Regions from separate parts of the Aquitalea pelogenes genome, predicted to be linked through region 1. Evidence: predicted binding sites of a transcription regulator. Region 1 holds the regulator's gene; each other region holds the start of a gene.
The links. The regulator FNR, encoded in region 1, switches genes on or off when oxygen is low (the NO sensors DNR and NnrR bind a similar motif). The targets are predictions, from matches to a motif close to TTGATNNNNATCAA.

Region 1 (5,968 bases):
TTATGTGCCGTTGTCGGCCATGGCCATGTCCACTTTGCCTGCACGGCTGTCGGCCGAGGCCGCCGGTCTGTTCAGCCTGTTGCGCACCATGGGCTCCTCGGTGGGGATTGCCATTGTCAGTACCGCCTATTCGCGCGGCGAGCAGTCAGCCTGGAATGCCTTGAGTGGTTTTTTCAGCGCCGACAATCCCTGGTTGCAGGACTATCTGGCGCGCATGGGCAAGACGGTGGTGGATGGCACAAGCGCCACCCAGCTGGCGGCAGAGTTGCAGCGCCAGGCGCTGATGGTGTCGATTGTCGATGTGTACTGGCTGATTACCTACAGCTTTCTGGCCATGCTGCCCTTGCTGTTGTTGCTCCGGCCGCGCAAGGCCGCCGCGGATGCGCCTGCGGTGGAAGTGGTGATGCACGAATAGCCGCCAGCGAGCGGCAAATAAAAAAACGGCAACCCGCGGGTTGCCGTTTTTGCTGCCTGCACCGAGGCAATGATTACTTGTTCAGGTGCGGCGCGATGGTCGCCAGCAGCTGGGCCAGCACCTTGGGGTTGGCGGCCACGATGTCGCCCGATTCCATCCATTCCTGTTCGCCGCTCAGGTCGGTGACGATGCCACCGGCTTCCTGCACGATCAGGCTGCCCGCAGCGATGTCCCACGGTTTCAGGTTCATTTCCCAGAAACCGTCCACGCGGCCACAGGCCACATTGCACAGGTCGAGCGAGGCAGCGCCTTCGCGACGTACGCCGGCAGTCTTGCCCAGCACATCTTTGAGCATGCCCAGGTACTGGTCGATATAGCTTTGGTCGGATACCGGGAAACCGGTGGCGATCACGCATTCATTCATCATGAAGCGCTTGGAAACACGGATGCGGCGGTCGTTGAGGAAAGCGCCAACGCCACGCGAGGCGGTAAACAGATCGTTACGGCTAGGGTCGTACACCACGGCCTGCTGCACCTGGCCCTTGTGCGCCAGTGCAATGGAGATGGCGTATTGCTGATGGCCATGCAGGAAGTTGGTGGTGCCGTCGATGGGGTCGATGATCCACTCGTATTCGGAGGAGCCCACGCCTTTGGCGCCGGACTCTTCTGCTAGAATGGCGTGCTTGGGATACGCCTCGAGAATCATGTCCACGATGGCCTGTTCGGCAGCGCGGTCCACGTCGGTCACAAAGTCATTGTGCTTTTTCTTCTCTACACGAATGGTATCGAGGTTAAGCGACGCACGCTGGATTACACTGCCAGCACGGCGGGCGGCTTTAACCGCGATATTGAGCATCGGATGCATTGACGGCCTCTAGAACGGATAGCAGATGTCAGCCAACATGGCTCGACATCTGACAGTAACAATCTGGGTTAAGGAACAAAAAAAGCCGGCGCGAGCGCGCGGGCTTTTTGATATGCCCGCCATTTTAATGTGAAACTGCTGATGAATAAACCCCAAGTACCTGATTTTCTGAAAAACATTCGCATCGTGTTGGCTCGGCCCAACCATCCGGGCAATATCGGTTCGGCCGCACGGGCGATGAAAACCATGGGGCTGACCCGCCTGTATCTGGTTGAACCCAAAGTGTTTCCCAGCGATGAAGCCAATGCCCTGGCCTCCGGTGCCGTGGATGTGCTGGAGAGCGCCACCGTGGTGGCGAGCCTCAGTGAGGCGCTCAGCGACGTCACCGTGGCCTGCGCGCTTACCAGCCGCCGCCGCGAGCTGACCACGCCACTGTCCACTCCGCGCGAAACCACGCCCGAACTGGTGGCCCGTGCGCGCGATGGCGAACAGGTGGCGCTGGTGTTCGGCAATGAAACCTTCGGCCTGTCGATTGAAGAAGTGGAGCAGTGCAACCGGCTGGTTACCATTCCGGGCAACCCGGATTACTTCTCGCTCAACCTGGCCATGGCGGTGCAGGTGATGACTTACGAGCTGTTCAGCCATACCGGCGTTGACGTGGAATACCTGCGTCCGGAAAGCGAAACCGCCAGCCTGGGCGAGGTGGAAGGCTTCTGCCAGCATCTGGACCAGACCATGGATGCCATCGGCTACTACCGCCGCCGTAACAGCGAGCGACTGATGCGCCGCATGCGCGCGCTGTTCAACCGTTCCGGCATGCTGCGCGACGAGGTGGACATCCTGCGTGGCCTGATGAAGCAGATCCAGCGCGTGGCAGACGGCCATGAGCACGGCGGCGAATCCTGATCGCGGTTTTTATCTGCCTTACACGCAGCCTGCGCTGCGTGATCTGGCTTTCCTGCTGACCGCACCTGCCCCCTGGGATAGCGGCTGCAATCTTTCGCCACAACGCCTGCTGGGCCCGGATGGCCCGGCCTTGCTGGCCGCGCTGGAGCAAGACCCGGCACCGCTCTATGCCTGGCTGGCCGACCAGCCCTGTCGCCGTCTGGGCCACTATGCCGAGCGCTTGCTGGCTTTCTGGTTTCACCTCGCGCCCCATATCGAGCTGGTGGCCGCCAATCTGCCGCTACGGGACGCCAGCGGCCGCACCATTGGCGAGTTTGATTTCCTGATCCGGCTGGATGGCGAACCACTGCACGTGGAAACCGCCAGCAAATTCTATCTGCAACTGGGGGAGGGGCCGGACAGTCTGGTAGGCCCCAGTCTGCGCGATGCCTGGCTGCTGAAGGCAGGCAAATTGCAGGCGCAGTTGCAGCTGTCCCGCCACCCCCTGGCCCGGCGCGTGTTGCCGCCAGACTTTGTGGCCTGCGCCAGTCAGGCCCGGCTGGCCGGCTGGTTTTTCTATTCCCGACCGTCCCGTCCCATGCCGCCACTGGCTGCGGATCAGCTGCAAGGCTGGTTCAGCCCGCTATTGCACCCCTGGCCCAGTAGCAGCCCGGCATCACGCTGGATGTGGTTGCCACGCTTGAGCTGGCTGGCTCCGGCCCGTGTGGCCGAAGCCGAAGTGCGTGAACAGCACAGCCTGCGCCAGGAATTGCATCAGGCCGTGGTGCCGCAACTGGTGGCAGAGTTGCTGCCGCTGGGCGATGGCTACTGGGAGGAGGTGGCGCGCGGTTTCGTGGTGCCGCCAGGCTGGCCCGAAGCAACGCGCCTGCAGGCATTGATGGCCACGCTGCCAGGGAGTCCCGCCGCATGAAGCGCTTGCTGTTGTTGTATGCCAGCCAGACCGGCCGCACCTTGCAGCTGGTTGACGCCGTGCGCGCCAGCGTAGCGCAGCTGACGGATGACCTGCAGTTCAACTGCCTGCCCGCCGAGCAGGCCACACTGGATGATTTGCTGACATCAGACGGCATCGTGCTGGCAACGCCGGAGAATTTTGGCTATATGGCGGGCAAGATGAAAGATTTCTTTGACCGCACCTTCTACCCCGCACAGGGCCGCACCGAGGGGCTGGCTTGCCTCTTGCTGGTGTCAGCCGGTAACGATGGCATGGGGGCCGTGCACGCCATGCGGCGCATCATCGCCGGCTATGGCTGGCACGAAGTGCTGCCCGCCGTGGTGGTACGCGGCGAGCCGGACGCCGCGCAGCTGGCTGAAGTGGCGGAACGGGCCGAGCAACTGGTGGCCGGCATGCTGATCGGGCGCTGGTAATACCTTGCCCGGAAGAGTTAGTGCTTGCGGAGAATGGCGCGCCTGCCCTGATGGGCGGAAGATGCAAAAAGGGCGGTAAGGCGCATTGCGCCCACCGCCCGGATGGCTGTTACCGTGCCTGTCGGCTTATACGCCGTTGGCGTGGGTACAACCGGAGATCAGGTCCTTGAGTGCATCGGCCTTGATCAGCTGGATGTGCTTGTGGTCCACGCTCAGCCAGCCTTGCTGCTGGAACTTGGACAGCGTACGGCTGACGGTTTCCAGTTTCAGGCCGAGGAAGCTGCCGATTTCCTCGCGGCTCATGCGCAGGATGAAATCGTTGGCGGCAAAGCCGCGGGTGGACAGACGCTGTGACAGGTTCAGCAGGAAGGCAGCCAGACGTTCTTCTGCCTTCATGTTGCCCAGGAGCAGCATGACGTTCTGGTCACGCACGATTTCGCGGCTCATCAGCCGGAAAAAGTGGTGTTGCAGGCTGGGAATGTCGCGCCCCAGGCTTTCCATGCGGTTGAAGGGCAGTTCGCAGACTTCGCTGTCTTCCAGGGCAATGGCGTCGCAGCCATGCACATTGGACGAGATGCCATCCAGGCCCATGAGTTCGCCGGACATCAGAAAGCCGGTGACTTGTTCACGACCGTCCTGGCTTGCCACGCTGGTCTTGAAGAAACCGGTGCGCACGGCAAACAGCGACTTGAAGGCTTCGCCACTGCGGAACAGGTATTCACCGCGCTTGAGGCGGCGGCTCTGACGGATAACTGCATCCAGCTGCGTCATTTCGTCGCGGTTCAGCCCGATGGGCAGGCAGAGTTCGCGCAGACTGCAGTTGGAGCAGGACACCTTCAGTGCGTGCAGAGTGTGTTGGTGTTGGTCTGACATCGCGTGTTTTGTACAACCCTGTAAAGAAGCTTGACCCTTGTCAAAGCGGAATTCGCACGTTTTCCGCAAATTTACCAGTCCACCTGACGTTTGACTATCAATACCCGACGACATGCACACCACCCATCCGTTTTCGCCTACCCACTGTGAGTTCGACCGAGCATTGATCGAACGTCTTGATGGTTCCGGCCCAAGATACACTTCTTACCCGACCGCAGACCGGTTTACCCCGGCGTTTGGCGAGAAGGACTATAAAAGCTGGCTGATGCAGCGCCACCTGGGCATGCATCAGAACGCAATATCATTGTACGTTCATATACCGTTCTGTAATACGGTATGTTACTACTGCGGCTGCAACAAGATCATTACCAAGGACAAGAGCCGTGCCGACCGCTACCTCGATTACCTGGAAAAGGAAATCAAGCTGGTTGCCGCCTCGCTTGGCTGCCGGGAAAAGCTGATCCAGCTGCACTTTGGCGGCGGTACGCCAACCTTCCTGTCCGACGAGCAGCTGGACCGCCTGATGACCATGTTGCGTGCCCACTTCGAATTTTTGCCGGAGGGAGAATATTCCATCGAGATCGACCCGCGCAAGGTGGGTCGTGAAACCGTGCATCATCTGGCGCGACTGGGCTTCAACCGCATGAGCGTGGGCATTCAGGACTTCGACCCGCAGGTGCAAGCCGCGGTGAACCGGGTGCAAAGCGAGGAAGAAACGCTGGAGGTGATCGAGGCTGCGCGCGAAGCCGGCTTCAAGTCGGTCAGTGTGGACCTGATCTACGGCCTGCCGCTGCAAACCCGCGAGTCGCTCAAACGCACGCTGGACAAGGTGATTGCCATCAGTCCGGACCGCCTGGCGCTGTACAACTATGCCCATTTGCCCACCGTTTTCATGCCGCAACGGCGCATCAACGAGGCGGACCTGCCAGCCGCCAGCACCAAGCTGGACATCCTGCAGGACGCGGTAAAGAGCCTGGCGGATGCAGGCTATGTATTCATTGGCATGGACCACTTTGCCAAGCCGGAAGATGACCTGGCCATTGCCTTGCGCCAGGCCCGCCTGCAGCGCAATTTCCAGGGCTATTCCACTCATGCCGACTGCGACATGATCGGCCTTGGCGTGTCGTCCATCGGCAAGGTTGGCCCCTGTTACAGCCAGAACGAGAAGGACCTGGACAGCTATTACGCCGCGCTGGACGAAGGCCGGCTGCCGGTAATGCGCGGTATGGTGCTGGATCAGGACGACATCCTGCGTCGCGGCATCATCCAGGCGCTGATGTGCCGCTTCTCCTTGTCGGTGGAAGCCATCGAGCAGGTGCACGGCATCAATTTCGCCGAGTATTTTTCTGCCGAGCTGCCAGCCATCCGCGAGTACCACAAGCTGGGCCTGCTGACCTTTGACGGCGATTTCCTGATGGTGGAGCCCAAAGGGCGTTTCCTGATCCGCAATATCGCCATGCTGTTCGACCGCCATTTGCGTGAACGGGAAACCAAGGCACGTTATTCCAAGACCATCTGATGGTTTTGTTCAGACTGTTTAAAGG
Region 2 (5,968 bases), on a different contig from region 1:
ACGCCGAGGATCTGCTGTCCTGTTTCATTTGGTCTCTCATCACGACAAAATTCAAACCCGCTCAAGCGATAACCTGAACGGATTACACGGGTTCCGGGGTCACCGGAGCGGCGATTCTGAAGTGATTTTCCAGACCATGCAAAATTATTTGTCAGTCACCACCCGGCACGCGACACAACTCGGCAGTCAGCCGTGCCAGCCAGTCAAAACAGGCTGCCAGTTGACCCTCCTCAATAAATTCATCCGGGCGATGTGCCTGCTCGATCGAACCTGGTCCCAGCACGACACAAGGGATGCCGGCCGCATGGAAAACACCAGCTTCCGTGGTATACGCCACACCGTCACCACCCTGACAAGCGCACAGCTTTTCCACATAGTGCAGCACTTCACTTTGCGGTGTAGCCTCGAATGCCGGGCAATATACGCGCGGCTCAATGGAGATTTCCGCTTCCGGGGCCACCTGGCGCATTTCGAGCAACAGATTGTCGGCATAGTCACGCACCGAATCGACAAAGCGCTGCGGATCATCCCCTGGCAGCCAGCGGCACTCAAAGGTGAATTCGCAATCCTTGGGCACGATGTTGTTGGCCGTACCGCCGGAAATGGTGCCAGTTTGCAAGGTGGTAAACGGCACATCATACAATGGCTGGTGATGACCAAACGACGCCTCGGTGTCGGCCAGACGACGGACATGGGTAATCAGCCTGGCGGCATATTCAATGGCATTCACCCCTTGCGGTGTGAGCGAGGAATGCGCAGCCCGCCCCTGTACATGGCAGTGGTAATGGGCAATGCCCTTGTGTGCCACCACCGGACGCATTGAGGTCGGCTCGCCAATGATGCAACCGGCCAGCGGCACCTGCTCTTGTAACAACCCATCAATCAGGCGAGGCACGCCCAGACAGCCCACTTCCTCGTCATAAGACAAGGCAATACCGATGCCCTGCTGCAGGCTTCCCTCCGCTGCAAGCCTCACCCACTCCGGCACATGCGCCAGTACGCAGGCAATGAAACCCTTCATATCGCATGCACCGCGGCCATACCAACGACCGTCTCCCTTGTCGGTGAGGGTGAACGGCGGTGAAGTCCACGCCTGCCCATCCACCGGCACCACATCGGTATGACCGGACAGCAACAGAACCGGCAGGTCTGCCGCACCTATCCGGGCAAACAGGTTGGCCTTGCTGCCATCATCATTCAAGGTCAGCTGGCTGCTCAGGCCGTAAGCCTGCAGATACTCCTCTACCCAACGGATCAGTGCGAGATTGGAATGACGGCTGGTGGTGTCAAAGCCCACCAGTGTTTGCAGCAGGGAAAGATAGGAGGAAGACATGAGGCAGTCCTGTAACAAGGCAAAACATAGGCGGAGTCTGCCCCCAGAGCTGCTACTCAGGCAATATGCCTGCCAATAAAAAGGCTGCCTGCCCCCAGCCGGATAGCCTTTTTCTACAGCACTCTTGGCAAGCATGCCGAAACCCGCTATTATTCGCACTCTTCTGCGGCGGGTCTCCTCGCATTGTACGGTAGCAAACCTGGTCAGGTCCGGAAGGAAGCAGCCATAGTTACTTAGTGCAAGTGCCGAGGGTCAGGCTCGCCACCCCTCCCCTCTTTGGTTCTACCATCATCTATATACATGTTTACGACATGTAACTACCATTTTCGTGCCAGATGGATGACATTCCGTTGTATTCCTAGATAAGAATACGCTAACATATCATTCATGCGCATGTAATCCATGACGGAACTTAATGATTTTTTTCAAATCACATTATTCCTTATGGATTTTCTTTGCTATTTTTAGGACATAGGGCAGTGTCCTAAGCCAAAACAATAATTCAATACAATACTGTTAGCCTTTTAAGAGGAACAACCCATGAAACTCTTTGAAAAAATCACCAATCCGCGTGAAATCCGCCGCAAGCTGGGCCTGAATCAGCAAGAGTTCTGGAGCCGCATCGGCGTAACACAGTCCGGCGGTTCCCGTTACGAAAGCGGCCGCAACATGCCCAAACCGGTTCGCGAACTGCTGCGTCTGGTTCATGTCGAGCAGATCGAACTGTCCAAGGTACGTCGCGAAGACTTCGAAATTGTCGAGTACCTGAAAGAAACCCACCCTGACCTGTACAAGAGCCTGCGCAAGGCCGTACGTGCCAAGATGGAAGCGCAGGAAGGCAGCAGCGAAGCAACCGCTGGCTGATATTCCCGCCACCCAAAAAAAGCAGCCGTCAAACCATCTGGTTCAACGGCTGCTTTTTTCATGAGCAAACCGCTATGCAGTGGTACATAGCGGTCTGGAAAACCTGCTTACTCACCGGCATTGCGTACCAGCAGGACCGGCACATCTGCCTGCTTGAGCAAGCCTTCGGCAACACTACCCATCAGGATATGCATCAAGCCGCTCCAGCCATGGGTACCCATCACCACCAGATCAGCACCCCAGGTATTGGCATCATCAATCAGCACTGATGCAATCTTGTCACCCCAGCTCTCCAGGATCTTGACTTCAGGGGTCAGCCCGGCAGCCACTGCCTGTGCCTGTGCCTGTCCCAGCACTTGCTCACCGGCCTGCTTGATGGACTTTTGCAGCTCGGCAGCATCCAGGAACTCCGTACCGCCCCAGCCAAACTGCGCCAGATCAACCACATGCACCAGACGAAGGGTGCTACCCATGCTCTTGGCAAGTCGGCATGCTTCAGCCAATGCCAGGTTGGACGTATCACTATCATCCACCGGCACGAAAATGCGTTGGTACATAAGCCTCTCCTTGTGTGTGTTGGCAGCCATGCATTCAGTCTAGCAAACCACCCCGGCTTGCTGTTGATACAGATTAAGACAGTCGATTAGACTGAATGTCATTTTATTCAGGTGAAATCATGGCACGCATCAAGATTGCGCTTCCCGAGCAGTTCATCTTCCAGACCAGCATGGACGTGCGCATTGGCGACATCAACTACGGCGGCCACATGGCCAATGATGCCATTTTGCGCCTGGCGCACGAGGTGCGCCTGCGCTGGTTGAAAAGCATGGGCTACAGCGAGCTGGATGTCGAGGGCGTTGGCATCATCATGGCCGATGCAGCCGTCATGTACCGTGCCGAAGCATTTCACGGCGACCAACTGGTGTTCAATCTCGGCACCGCCGATCTCAACAAGTACGGGCTGGACATCGTCTATCAGGCGACAGATGGCAACAATGGCAAAGAAGTGGCAAGATTGAAGACAGGCATCGTATTCTTCGATTACCAGACTCGTCAGGTCGCAGCCATGCCCGCAGCCTTTGCGGCAAGGCTTCATCAATAACAACAAGGAATCTCGTGATGCGTCCATACCCGATTAACAGCCCCGAGGCCATTGCCCGTTTGCTGGCCATGTTCATGATTTCCGATGGCAACATGGACCCGCGCGAGCTGGACCTGCTGGAAAAAGTCAACGTCTACGACCTGATCGGCCTGTCGCGCAAGCAATTTGCCCAGGTTCTGACAGACTACTGTGACGATATTTCCGACGAAGCGGAGCAGGACGGCACCATTCATCTGCTGGATACCGACCGGATCGAAACCATGCTGGCCGAGGTGACCAATCCGGCCAAACGCATCCTGACCTGTGTGCTGGCCATGGATATCAGCAAATCGGACGGCACCATCAGCGACCCGGAAATTGTCTTGCTGCGCCACATGATGAAAGAATGGAACATCAGCCTGGACGACCTGGAACGCCAGTTCGTGCGCTGAACCCCTGAGGCGGCAACCGGGTACGAGGCCCGGCATCCGTGCTAAAGCATTGCGCAAGCCGCCCGGCCCGTCCTGGCGGCTTTGTCATTGATAACAACAAGGTGCTAACCCATATGCAAACCCGCTTTACCGGCAGCGATCAATACGTTGCCACCGACGACCTGATGATGGCAGTCAATGCTGCCATCACGCTGCAACGCCCTTTGCTGGTTAAAGGCGAGCCGGGTACCGGCAAGACCATGCTGGCCGAAGAAATTGCCGCCAGCCTGGGCCGGCAGCTGATTGTCTGGCCGATCAAATCCAGTACCAAAGCCCAGCACGGGCTATACGAATACGATGCGGTATCCCGCCTGCGTGACTCCCAGCTGGGCGATGCCAAGGTTCATGACATCAGTAATTACATCATCAAGGGGCAGCTATGGCAGGCCTTCGAGGCGGATACGGCACCGGTGTTGCTGATTGATGAAATTGACAAGGCGGACATCGAATTCCCCAACGACTTGCTGCGCGAACTGGACCAGATGGAGTTTTTTGTGCACGAGACGCAGCAATTTGTTCGTGCCCGTCAGCGGCCCATCATCATCATTACTTCCAATAACGAGAAGGAACTGCCAGACGCTTTCCTGCGCCGCTGCTTCTTCCATTACATCCGTTTTCCCGATCCGGCCACCATGCAGACCATCGTGGACGTGCACTACCCCGGCCTGCAACAGCAGTTGGTCAGCCAGGCACTGGAAGTGTTTTTTGCCATCCGTGAAATGCCTGGCCTGAAGAAAAAGCCCACCACTTCCGAACTGCTGGACTGGCTGAAGCTGCTGGGCAGTGAGGGCATAGACAGCGCACAACTGGCCGCCCAGCACCAGTCGGCCAGCCTGCCGCCACTGGCAGGCGCCCTGTTGAAGAACGAGCAGGACCTGTCCTTGTTCGAGCGCCTGAGCAATATGGCACGCCTGCGCCGTGGCTGAGTCTGACATGCTGGCTGCATTCCGTGACAGCTTGCGGCTGCAAGGCAAGAGCCCGCACACGCTGGATGCCTATGTGCGCGACTTGCAAGGCCTGCAACTGCTACTTGGCAGCCGCGACACCCTGCAGGCGCAGGCCGATGACATCCGCAAGGCCATGGCCACCCTGCACGCACGCGGCCTGGGTAGTCGCAGCCTGGCACGCAAGCTGTCATCGTGGCGGCAGTTCTACGACTGGCTGCAACAAAAACAGGCCATCGGGATCAATCCTTGCCTGGGCCTGCGCGCGCCCAAGCAGGACAAGCCCCTGCCCAAGGCGCTGCCGGTGGATGGTACTGCAGCTCTGCTGGAACACATTCCGCATGATGAAACCCTCAGCCTGCGCGACCGTGCCCTGTTCGAGCTGATGTACTCCTCCGGCTTGCGCCTGTCCGAAGCAGTAGGGCTGGACCTGTCCGACATGGACCTGCAGGAACAGCTGCTACGCGTGCGCGGCAAGGGCAACAAGACACGCTTGCTGCCGATAGGTCGTACGGCACTGGATTACCTGCAGCAATGGCTGGCCGAACGGCAAGCCGAAGCGGGCTGCAATGCCGTGTTTGTCGGTCGGCACGGCCGCCGTCTCAGTGCGCGGCAAGTGCAAAAACGCCTGGCGGAATGGTCGATCCGTACTGGCATGGACCGCCACGTACACCCGCACATGCTGCGTCACTCATTTGCCAGCCATCTGCTGCAATCCTCGGGCGATTTGCGGGCAGTACAGGAATTGCTGGGCCATGCCAACCTGTCGACAACCCAGATCTACACCGCGCTGGACTTTCAGCATCTGGCCAAGGTGTACGATGCCGCTCATCCACGGGCCAGGAAAAAGGATACTGAATAGAAAAACCCGGCAAAGCCGGGTTTTTCCAATGCAGAGCCTGTCAGTGCGGAAGGGGACTTGATCGCCGCAGCGCGCTCACCTTCTGCTTTAACTGCGTGCAGGCACGGCAGCCAGTACCGCCTTGAGCAATTGCCAGGCCTTGCCGACCGACTCCACTTCCACCCGCTCACCCGGTGCATGTGCACCGCGAATGGTCGGACCGAACGACACCATGTCCATCTCCGGATACTTGGCCCCGATAATGCCGCACTCCAGACCGGCATGAATCACCTGCACGCCGGATTCGCCACCGAATTCTTGCTGATAAACCTGCTCGAACAAGGCCAGCAACGGGGACTGCGGGTTTGGTGCCCAGCCCGGATAGCCACCTTCCATTTCCACGGCAAAGCCAGC
Region 3 (5,968 bases), on a different contig from region 1:
CCGAAGATGCGCGGCATCACACCGTCTTTGCCTGCCAGGTAAGGTGCTTCAGCAGCCAGCAGCGTCCAGGCCAGCAGTGCACCACCAACAGAAATCACCAGACCCGCATTCATGATGTTGGCACCCCAGGGGCCAATGGCTTTCTCCAGCACGTAGGCAGTGGACGGGTTCTTCAGCGCAGCCAGTTCAGGCTGGGTCATCACGCCCAGTGCCAGGACCGATACAGCCACCAGCAGGGCAATGGTCAGCAGGAAACCCACCACGGTAGCCTTGCCCACATCGCTCATTTTTTCGGCACGGCCCGAGAACATCGACGCACCTTCGATACCGATGAACACCCATACGGTCACCAGCATGGTGCTCTTCACCTGATCGACGATGGAACCCAGCTTCGGATTACCCCAGAAGTCGAGATTGAAGGTGTCAATCTTGAAGGCAAACACCACCAGTACGATGAACAGCGCCAGCGGAACCAGTTTGGCAATGGTGGTGATGGTGTTGATGAATGCCGCACCATGCACGCCACGCAATACCAGGAAATGCAGGCCCCACAGCAAGACAGAGGCACAGATGATGGCGGTCGGCGTGTTGCCATCACCAAAAGCGTGGAACCAGAAACCCAGTGCCGAGAACATCACGACAAAGTAGGACACATTGCCGATCCAGGCCGAAATCCAGTAACCCCAGGCCGAGTTGAAGCCCATGTAGTCACCGAAACCGGCGCGGGCATAACCATATACACCACCTTCTACTTCCGGTTTGCGGTTGGCCAGCATCTGGAAGGCAAATGCCAGCGTCAGCATGCCGAGGAAGGTGATGGCCCAACCAATGATGATGGCGCCGGCACCGGCACCTGCCGCCATGTTTTGCGGTAGCGAGAAGATGCCGCCGCCAATCATGGAACCCACTACCAGTGCGGTAAGTGCACCCAGTTTCAGTTTGGGTGCTCCGCCACCTTGCACTTCTGTATCAGTGGACATTTTCGTTCTCCGTGAAATACATTAACCTGAAAACTATCTGTATATTATTAATTTCTAATTCAATGATGCAATGATAGTCATCGAAGCGCTCCGATTCCAGAAAGCAGCTACATATGTTTGATCAGGATCAAATGAAAAAATGGAACAAAAAAGAGCAACAGAAGAATGTTGGCTGGGTTATAGGAAGAGCTGCCTGTCTATCCAAATTGGATTTTTTTATATGAACTCGTTCTTTATTGGCAATTTTTAATAAATTATTTTTCAATAAAGACTGATAGACAAACGGCAGGCAAAAAAAATGGATACGGCCCACCACCGTATCCACCAACACACACATCAAGAGGAAATCTGGACACACACCAACTGGTGCTAAACCTGTCAGTCGTTCGGTCCTGCGTTCTTCACCTTACGACTGATCACAAAAATCACACCACATACCACCACAGTAGCAAAGACAATGGTTGCCAAACCCAGAACACCGACATCGTCGGAAAGAAGTTGACCTAGCAGTTCCATCTCCCACTCCTCATAGCTGGCGTTTGCCGCCTTGATTGATTAGTCGATGGTCATAATAACCCTACAAAAAATGTGGATGTTGACGCAAATCAACAATCTGTCCGCACCCTGTGGCCAACGGGAAAATCCCACAAAAACAAAACGATGCCGGACATACCTCGCAGAGCGGCCATTTCGCTGGCAAGTACAAAAATGAAAAAGCCCCTGTATGGCAGGGGCTTTTTGATGACAGAGGACTGGCAGATCAGGGCTGCTTGTTACCACCCATGTCCTTGGACAGGAAGAAGGCGTCAGAGAAGAATTCGTCTTCCGGCAGCTTGCGTTCGGCAATGAAGCTGCGATGGGCAGACTCCACCATGACCGGAGCACCACAGGCATACACCTGGTAGCCGGACAGGTCGGCAAAGTCATCCAGCACCGCCTGATGTACAAAGCCGGTGCGGCCTTGCCATTCGTCTTCCGGCAGCGCCTCGGACAACACCGGAATCACGGTGATGTTGGCATGCGCGGCCTGCCAGCTGGCAGCCAGTTCGGCCATGTAGAGGTCTGCCTTGGTGCGTGCGCCCCAATACAGCACCATCTGACGCTGGATACCGTGATGGATGGCGTGTTCGATGATGCCCTTGACCGGCGCAAAGCCGGTACCGCTGGCCACGAAGATGATGGGCTTGTCCGAATCCTCACGCAGGAAGAAAGAACCCATCGGTCCCTTGAAGCGCATGATTTCGCGCTCTTTCATCTGGGTGAAGACGTAATCGGAGAAACTACCACCAGGCTGATGACGGATATGCAGCTCCAGGAAGGCATCATCATGCGGCGCATTGGCAATGGAGAAACTGCGTTTCTTGCCATCCTTCATCAGGATGTCGATGTACTGACCGGCGCGGAACTGCAGGCGTTCGGAAACCGGCAATTTCAGTTTGAGCACGGCAACGTCGTGCATTTTCACCATGCTTTCCACGCGGCACGGCAGGGTCTTGATCTGGATGTCACCAGCACCGGCCACTTCACGGGCTTCAATGGTGATATCGCCTTGCGGGCGGGCACAGCAGAACAGGGTCATGCCCTGGATGCGTTCGTTTTCCGGCAGGGCTTTTTCCTGATAGCCGTCCTGGCTAACCTCACCCTCCACTACCTTGCCCTTGCAGGCGCCACAGGCACCATCGCGGCAGCCATAAGGCAGACCGACATTCTGGCGCAAAGCCGCTTCCAGAATGGTTTCATGCGCTTCAACACTGAACGTATGCCCGCTCGGGAGCACTTTGACCTGGGAAGTCATTGGGTACCTTTATTATTCCAAATCTCGGTAAGATGCAGCCTATGCGTACTTTATTGATTGCAGGCATGGGTGATGTCGCCCGACGGGCCCTGCCCCGACTCGTGCAGCACTGGAAAGTGCTGGTTCTGGCACATCACGCGCAAGCGGCTGAAACGGCGCGCGCTGGCGGTGCCATTCCGGTCATGGCCAATCTGGACGATGCCGCCAGCCTGGAGCGGCTGGCCGGTCTGGCCGATGATCTGTGGATAACCGCTCCACCACCAAGCCACGGAATGCGCGACAGCCGCACGCGCAAGTTGTTGTACGCACTGGCAAAAGCCGACAGGATACCACAGCGTATTAGCTATATCAGCACTACTGGCGTGTATGGAAATAGCGCCGGTAACTGGCTGGATGAATGTTCGCCCCCCATACCGCAAACCGAGCGCGCCTGGCGCCGGCTGGATGCAGAAAATACCCTGCGTGCCTTTGCCCGCCACCATGGCAGCCAGCTGACCATTCTGCGCGCACCCGGCATTTATGCGCTTGAGCGCCTGCCGCTGACCCGTCTTGTGCAAAACACGCCCTTGATCCGGCCAGAAGAAGACAGCTTCAGTAATCATATCCACGCCGACGACCTGGCCTGCCTGTGTATTGCCAGCCTGCAGCAAAACCGTGGTGGCATCCGCATTTACAATGCCTGCGACCAGGAACCACTCACCATCACCGACTGGTATGCCATGCTGGCTGATGCACTGTCCATGCCACTACCGCCACGGCTATCCCGCGCAGAAGTACAAGCGGCCGTCAGCCCGGGTTTATGGTCTTACATGGCGGAATCCCGCCGCTTTCGCCACCAGCGCCTGGCAGAACTGGGCGTGACGCTGCGCTACCCCACGGCACGCGAATTTGTCGCACAACTGGCGGCAAATCCGGCCTGGCAGAGCGTGGCACTCGCTAAGGCCGGCAAGATTCGGTAACATGCGCGTCTTCTTGCAATTATCTGTTTGAATCACATGGAAAATCCGGCATTCGGGCGCGCCATCAGAAGCTTTGTGCTGCGTCAGGGACATCTGTCTGCAGGTCAGCAACGCGCAATGGACGAGGGCATGCCCAAATGGGGCATTGCATATCAGCCAACCGTCATCGACCTGGAGCAGGCTTTTGGCCGCCAGGCACCCAAGGTGCTGGAAATCGGCTTTGGCATGGGTGGTGCAACCGCTGAAATTGCAGCGGCCAATCCTGCTATCGACTATCTGGGCGTGGAAGTGCACTCCCCCGGCGTGGGCAATCTGTGCAAGCTGATTGCCGAGAAAGAGCTGAGCAATCTGCGCATCATCCGTCACGATGCGGTGGAAGTGCTGGACAACATGCTGGCCGACGGCAGCCTGGACGGCGTGCATATTTTCTTCCCCGACCCCTGGCACAAGAAACGCCACAACAAGCGTCGCCTGATCCAGGCCCCGCTGGTGGAAAAACTGGTGAAGAAGCTGAAACCAGGCGGCTATCTGCACGCTGCTACCGACTGGGAAGACTACGCCATCCAGATCATGGAAGTGTTCAGCGCCAATGGCGATCTGGCCAATAGCGCCGATGGCTATGCGCCGCGCCCGGACTACCGTCCGCTGACCAAGTTTGAGGCCCGTGGCATCAAGCTGGGTCATGGCGTATGGGACATCATCTTCCGCCGCAAGTAAGCCCCGCGAACAGAGCCCCCGCTCCAGCGTTGCGCCGCCTTGCCGTACGCCATGTACTGTCTGCGGCGGCGCGCCTTGGCCCGGGTTCTCTACGAGGTTTTGTTGGCGGTTCCAAGCCAGACCGGTTTCAGTCGGCAGTGACACGCCGGCTCAGCAAGACTTCGATGTCCGGCAGCAGTTCATGTGGAGCCACTGCCGGTTCGAAGCGTTTTACCACCCTGCCCTTTCCATCCAGCAGAAACTTGGTGAAATTCCATTTCACCGGGTGCGGATGTGCGCTATCCGCCTGGGTCAGCCAGCGCCACAAGGGATGTGCCTGCGGGCCGTTAACCTCCACCTTGGCCGATAACGGCAGCGTCAGTTGAAAGCGGCTGGCACAGAAACTGGCAATCTGGGCATCCGTGCCCGGTTCTTGCCCGCCAAACTGGTTGCAGGGAAAGGCCAGCACCCGCAAGCCTTGTCCGGACAGGCTGTCATGCAATTCCTGCAGGCCCGCATATTGCCGGGTATAGCCACACTCGCTGGCCGTGTTCACCAGCAATACCACCTGGCCCTGCAGGGTGCTCAGCGCCATGGAACTGCCATCAGGCAGGAGCATGGAAAAATCGTAAAGCGTGGTCATGGTGGGCTCCCTTCCGTATAATCGGGGCTTATCCGAGAAACCTACTCAGGTATTGCGCATGTTGTTCTCACCCAGCCGCCAGGATGCGCGCGGCTTCTTTTTTGAAACCTGGAAAAAACACCAGACTGGCAGCGTGCTGACCGATCTGGAAAAGATCGTGCTTTCCATTCTTATAGACCACCCCGAGTACCACTCCATCCTGAATCATCCGGAAAAGTACCTGGAACAGGAATGGACGCCGGAAATGGGCGAGACCAACCCGTTCCTGCACATGGGCCTGCATGTGGCTATCGAGGAACAGCGCTCCATCGACCAGCCCTTCGGTATCCGTTCACTCTACGCCCAGCTGGCCTTGCGCCACGGCAACGAGCATCGTGCCCAGCACGAGATGATGGAATGCCTGGGCGAGATGATCTGGCATGCGCAGCGCTATGGCGGCGGCCCGGACGTGAACCGCTACATTTCCTGTGTGCGCGGCAAGCTGGGCATGGGCGAAGAGGAAACACCGCGCATCAATCCGAACGATATTCCGGACTGAGCATGTTCAGGTGCTTAACAAAAAAGCAGGCTCGCAAGCCTGCTTTTTTCATGTGCTTCGCCATTGCGTTCACACCAGGCGATTGGCTTCCTGACCGCTGACAAAGGCCGTGACATTGTCCACCAGTTGCTGTGCCAGACGCTGCATGGCCTGCTGGCTGGCCCAACCGACATGCGGCGTGACGATCAGGTGCGGCAAGCGGGCCTTCAGCAGCGGATTGCCGGCCGACGGCGGTTCGGTACTCAGCACATCAAAACCGGCACCGCCCAGCTGGCCGAACTTGAGCGCAGCCACCAGCGCTTCTTCATCCACCAGTCCGCCACGCGCGGTGTTGATCAGGATGGCACCCGGCTTCAT

Region 2: ACE3SE_RS10900 (universal stress protein) is a predicted target of FNR. The motif match lies at 2,818-2,831, and genes of this name have one in related genera.
Region 3: ACE3SE_RS20615 (DUF3149 domain-containing protein) is a predicted target of FNR. The motif match lies at 1,576-1,589, and genes of this name have one in related genera.

Annotation. Positions count from the first base shown of each region.
Region 1 covers NZ_JAYSDA010000019.1:75,294-81,261, forward strand. The annotation lists gene ACE3SE_RS14895 (DHA2 family efflux MFS transporter permease subunit) at 1-415, shown strand, start outside; gene ACE3SE_RS14900 (inositol monophosphatase family protein) at 489-1,280, opposite strand; gene ACE3SE_RS14905 (RNA methyltransferase) at 1,422-2,186, shown strand; gene ACE3SE_RS14910 (DUF1853 family protein) at 2,164-3,096, shown strand; gene ACE3SE_RS14915 (flavodoxin family protein) at 3,093-3,551, shown strand; gene fnr (fumarate/nitrate reduction transcriptional regulator Fnr) at 3,678-4,424, opposite strand; gene hemN (oxygen-independent coproporphyrinogen III oxidase) at 4,537-5,943, shown strand.
Region 2 covers NZ_JAYSDA010000011.1:55,031-60,998, forward strand. The annotation lists gene ACE3SE_RS10880 (sodium-dependent transporter) at 1-28, opposite strand, end outside; gene argE (acetylornithine deacetylase) at 152-1,333, opposite strand; RNA gene ffs (signal recognition particle sRNA small type) at 1,501-1,599, shown strand; gene ACE3SE_RS10895 (helix-turn-helix domain-containing protein) at 1,874-2,197, shown strand; gene ACE3SE_RS10900 (universal stress protein) at 2,305-2,754, opposite strand; gene ACE3SE_RS10905 (acyl-CoA thioesterase) at 2,874-3,299, shown strand; gene ACE3SE_RS10910 (TerB family tellurite resistance protein) at 3,317-3,730, shown strand; gene ACE3SE_RS10915 (AAA family ATPase) at 3,844-4,695, shown strand; gene xerC (tyrosine recombinase XerC) at 4,703-5,575, shown strand; gene ACE3SE_RS10925 (aminoacyl-histidine dipeptidase) at 5,663-5,968, opposite strand, start outside.
Region 3 covers NZ_JAYSDA010000040.1:632-6,599, forward strand. The annotation lists gene arcD (arginine-ornithine antiporter) at 1-980, opposite strand, end outside; gene ACE3SE_RS20615 (DUF3149 domain-containing protein) at 1,359-1,496, opposite strand; gene ACE3SE_RS20620 (CDP-6-deoxy-delta-3,4-glucoseen reductase) at 1,741-2,775, opposite strand; gene ACE3SE_RS20625 (SDR family NAD(P)-dependent oxidoreductase) at 2,817-3,734, shown strand; gene trmB (tRNA (guanosine(46)-N7)-methyltransferase TrmB) at 3,771-4,451, shown strand; gene ACE3SE_RS20635 (glutathione peroxidase) at 4,579-5,073, opposite strand; gene ACE3SE_RS20640 (DUF1841 family protein) at 5,132-5,611, shown strand; gene ACE3SE_RS20645 (D-2-hydroxyacid dehydrogenase) at 5,681-5,968, opposite strand, start outside.